One region of the Pseudonocardia sp. P1 genome, then DNA from elsewhere that is predicted to be linked to it. Evidence: predicted binding sites of a transcription regulator. Region 1 holds the regulator's gene; the other holds the start of a gene.
What was found. The regulator LexA, encoded in region 1, represses DNA repair genes until DNA is damaged. The targets are predictions, from matches to a motif close to CGAACACGTGTTCG.
Positions count from the first base shown of each region.

Region 1 (2,393 bases):
CCTGCTCCTCGCCGTCGGCGCCCGGCCACACCCGGCCGCGCGCCCTGCTCACCCCCGACCGGCCCTTCCCCGAGCCCGGTCGAACGGGTGTACGAGCTGTGTAGCACCGGCCCCCGGCAGAAACGGGGGGCCGCCGGCGGGCGCCCGCGGGCCCGCCGACGCCGGCGGGTCAGCGACCCGTGGACACGGCCGCCGGAGCGACCGGGACGACGCCGGCGGTGGCGACCTCGGCCAGCAGGCCCAGCCCGACGACCGCCGTGGCGGAGGCGACCAGCACGCCCACGGCGGCGACCGCCCGGTGCAGCACGGAGGGCGCACCCGCCGACCCCGCCGAGCGCGCACCCGGCGGCATCCGGACCGCCGCAGGCGTCGCGGAGGACACCCGGACCGTCGTCCCACACGGCGGCGGCGGCACCGCGAGCGGCGCCGCCCGAACCAGCTCCGCGGTGACCGGCGGGCGGACACCGCCGGGGACCACCCGCACCTCCGTCGTCGCGCTCACGATCTCCACCCCTCCCGGTCTCCGGCGCTGCACGGGCGCCGGACCGAAGTCGTCGAATCGATGTTCGATCGAACGCCTGTGCGATGTTCTACCACCGGGGTCCGACGGAATCCACGACACGCCCGGCACGAACTTCGAACGCATGTTTGGCGGACGGCCCGGACTTGGCTAGTGTTCGTGCCGGTAGATCCTCGAGGAGGCGAATGCGATGGCAGCGGACGAGTCCGGAGGCGGTGCGCCCGCCGGGCCGGGATCCGCGGACGTCCGGGAGTTCCCCGAGCCCCCGGCCGACACCCGTGGGCTGACCCCGCGGCAGCGGAAGGTCCTGTCGGTGATCCGGGACTGGGTGGACCGGTACGGGTACCCGCCGAGCGTGCGCGAGATCGGGGACGCGGTGGGGCTGACCTCCACCTCCTCGGTGCACCACCAGCTGCGGACCCTGGAGCGGAAGGGCTTCCTCCGCCGGGACCCGAACCGGACCCGGGCGGTCGACGTCCGGAGCCCGGAGCAGGCCGCGGCGGGCGACGGCGCCGACGCGGACACCGAGGCGGTCCGGTCCGAGCGCCCGGCACCGGCCTTCGTGCCGCTGCTCGGTGACATCGCAGCGGGCGGGCCGATCCTCGCCGAGCAGGCCGTGCAGGACGTGTTCCCGCTCCCGCGGGAGATCGTCGGCGAGGGCACGTTGTTCCTGCTCAACGTCAAGGGCGACTCGATGGTCGACGCCGCGATCACCGACGGGGACTGGGTCGTCGTCCGGCAGCAGCCGGTCGCCGAGCAGGGCGAGGTCGTGGCCGCGATGATCGACGGCGAGGCGACGGTGAAGACGTTCCGCCGCAAGGACGGGCACATCTGGCTGATGCCGGCGAACGAGGCGTACGACCCGATCCCGGGGGACGACGCGTCGATCCTGGGCCGGGTCGTCGCGGTCATGCGCCGGCTCTGAGGCGCGGGACCGGGCCGTCGGCGGATCAGCTCCGCCGGCGGCCGTGCAGGACCATCGCGCCGATCCCGGCCAGCAGCAACACCCCGAGCACCCCGGCCCCGGCGACGGCGGGCAGCCACGGCGGGAACGACCCGGTGCGGGGCACCTCCGCCGGTTGCGCGACCACGGGGGCCGCCGCGGCGGTCGCGGCCGTCGCCACGCCGGGCACGGCCCGGACGCCCGCCGGCGAGAGCCCGCGGGCCTCCGAGCCGGAGTGCAGCGTCCCGCGGCCGTCGAGGGCCACCGCCTCCCCCTGGGCCTCGTCCGGCAGCGGCACCGGCAGCGGCGCTGCGCGCAGGGCCTCGACGAGCGCGTCCGCGGAGACCCGGCCGTCCGGTGGCGGGCGCAGCGGGAACACCCACGCGTCGGTGTAGGTCCGCAGCGCGGCGACCCGGCCACCGTCGGCGCCGGGAGGGCCGACCGCTCCCCCGGTGACCGTCCGGGTCCCGGTGGCGCCGAGCGGGCCGCCGGACGTGGCGGAGTACGGGAGGACCACCTCGCCGACCCGGTCCAGCGTGACCGGTGTGGCGCCGCCGTCGAGCGGGCCGGCGGGCCGGTACACCCCGGCCGCGCCGGTGGTCTTCGCGACGATCAGCGGGGTCCCGTCGTCGGCGAGGAGGATCGCCTCGGCGTCGCGCGGCCCGTCCGGGTAGACGAGGTCGTGCGCCCGCGCGGGCCCGGACACCGGCAGCTCGACCAGGCGCACCGTGCCGCGGTCGCCGCGGTTGTCGCCGATGTCGGCGAGCCAGAGGGTCCCGTCGGGTGTCGCACCGAGGTCCTCGACGTCGGTGACCCGGACACCGGTGTCCCGGATCTCGGTGACCGCGCAGGTCACCGGGTCGAGCGTGAGGACCTCGCCGGTTCCGCCGCCGTCGACGATCGCCCGGTACCGCACCGGGCCCGCTCCCG
Region 1 is NZ_ADUJ02000001.1:1,937,258-1,939,650, forward strand. It holds gene PP1_RS08455 (hypothetical protein) at 170-502, opposite strand; gene lexA (transcriptional repressor LexA) at 711-1,445, shown strand; gene PP1_RS08465 (hypothetical protein) at 1,471-2,393, opposite strand, start outside.

Region 2 (2,393 bases), 910 kb from region 1:
CGACGAGGCGGGCCGCCTGCTGCACGCCCATCCCGGTCACCTGGTGCGGGCGTTCTCCCGGCGGTTCGGGCTGCCCCCGCACCGCTACCTGGACGCCCGCCGCGTCGAACGGGCCCGTGGGCTCCTGCTGGACGGCATGGCCCCGGCGACGGCGGCCGTCACCGCCGGGTTCCACGACCAGGCGCACCTGCACCGGCGGTTCGTCCGGCTGCTCGGCGTCACCCCCGGGCGGTACTCCCGGTCACGACCGGGCGCACCGGCGACGCGCTGACGACGACCGGGCGGCCCTCCTGCGTCACCAGCCGCGCGACTTCCACTCCGGCAGGCCCGGGCGCTGCTCGCCGAGCGTCGAGTCGTCGCCGTGGCCGGGGTAGAACCAGGTGTCGTCCGGCAGGGTGTCGAACACGCGGCCCTCGAGATCGGTGAGCAGCTGCGCGTTGTCCTCCGGCGACCAGGTCTTGCCCGGACCGCCCGGGAACAGGCTGTCCCCGGTGAACAGGTGCGGCCGGTCCTCGCCCCGGTAGAGCAGCGCGATCGAGCCCGGCGTGTGCCCACGCAGGTGGATCACCTCGAGCTCCACGGCGCCGAAGACGATCGTGTCGCCGCCCTCGACCAGCTCGTCCATCGGGGCCGGCAGCTCCGGGGCGTCCTGCGGGTGGGCGATCAGCCGCGGCTCGAACATGCCCGCGATCGCGCCCAGCGCCTGCCAGTGGTCGGCGTGCCGGTGCGTGGTGACGAGGTGACGCAGGTCGGGGCGCTCGTCGGTCGCACCGATCAGGTCGGCCAGCCGGGCCGGCTCCGCCGCCGCGTCGATCAGCAGCGCCTCGCTGCTCTCCTTGCAGACCAGGAGGTAGGCGTTGTTGTCCATCTCGCCCACCGAGATCTTGCTGATGCTGAGCTTCTCCAGGTCGCGGCGGATGGCCGCGCCCCCGGGGTCGGTGTGACCGGTGTAGTTCTCCAGGACGTCCACGGCGCGAGGGTATCGGCCGCCCCCGACGATCGCGGTGGGGAGAACCCGCCGGTCGCACCCGCGGGGCCGCTCACGGCTCGAACATGCGTACGAGTATCGTCCCCGGCGTACCGACCGGCGCGTGCCGGGGTGCGTCCACCGAGGAGGGACCGGGCGGAGCCCGGCTCGACGGGTTCTTGTCGGTGGGCCGACCTAGCATCGGAGCCGGACGTGGAGACAGCCCGCACCGGCCGCCGGAGCCCGGTCACGGGAATGTCCCGACCGCCGCGGGCGTCACAACCGGGTCCGGCCCGACGACCCCGCTGTTCCAGGAGGCGCGCATCGTGAGCGACCAGAGCACCGACCGCCGCGAGGCCGGCGACGCCCTGTCACCGGGCGCCCAGCCGGTACCGAGCGGTCCGAAGCTGGTCGTGCGCGGCGCGCGCGAGCACAACCTGCAGGGCGTCGACATCGACCTGCCCCGCGACAGCATGATCGTGTTCACCGGGCTGTCCGGGTCGGGCAAGTCGAGCCTCGCGTTCGACACGATCTTCGCCGAGGGTCAGCGCCGGTACGTCGAGTCGCTGTCGGCCTACGCCCGGCAGTTCCTCGGGCAGATGGACAAGCCCGACGTCGACTTCATCGAGGGCCTCTCCCCGGCGGTCTCGATCGACCAGAAGTCGACCAACCGCAACCCGCGGTCGACGGTCGGCACGATCACCGAGATCCACGACTACCTGCGCCTGCTCTACGCGCGGGCCGGGATCCCGCACTGCCCGCAGTGCGGCGAGCGGATCGCGAAGCAGACGCCGCAGCAGATCGTGGACCAGGTCCTCGAGATGGAGCAGGGCAGCCGCTTCCAGGTGCTCGCCCCGGTCGTCCGGACCCGCAAGGGCGAGTTCGTCGACCTGTTCTCCACCCTGCAGTCGCAGGGCTACTCCCGGGTGCTCGTCGACGGCACCGTGCACCAGCTCGCGGACCCGCCGAAGCTGAAGAAGCAGGAGAAGCACGACATCTCCGTCGTCGTCGACCGGCTGTCGGTCAAGGCGACCGCCAAGCAGCGGCTCACCGACTCGGTGGAGACGGCGCTGCGGCTGGCGGACGGGCTCGTCGTGCTGGACTTCGTCGACCTCCCCGACGACGACGCCGGCCGCGAGCGCCGGTTCTCCGAGAAGATGGCCTGCCCGAACGGGCACACCCTCGCCGTCGACGACCTCGAGCCCCGGACCTTCTCCTTCAACTCGCCCTACGGCGCCTGCCCGGCCTGCGCGGGCCTGGGCATCAAGAAGGAGGTCGACCCGGAGCTGGTCGTCCCCGACCCGGACCTGTCGCTCGGCGACGGCGCGATCGCGCCCTGGTCCGCCGGGCACAACGCCGAGTACTTCGGCCGGCTGCTGTCGGGGTTGTCGACGGCCATCGGTTTCCGGATGGACACCCCGTGGCG
Region 2 is NZ_ADUJ02000001.1:1,029,723-1,032,115, reverse strand. It holds gene PP1_RS04260 (AraC family transcriptional regulator) at 1-271, shown strand, start outside; gene PP1_RS04255 (MBL fold metallo-hydrolase) at 296-970, opposite strand; gene uvrA (excinuclease ABC subunit UvrA) at 1,336-2,393, shown strand, end outside.
Region 2: uvrA (excinuclease ABC subunit UvrA) is a predicted target of LexA. The motif match lies at 1,049-1,062, and genes of this name have one in related genera.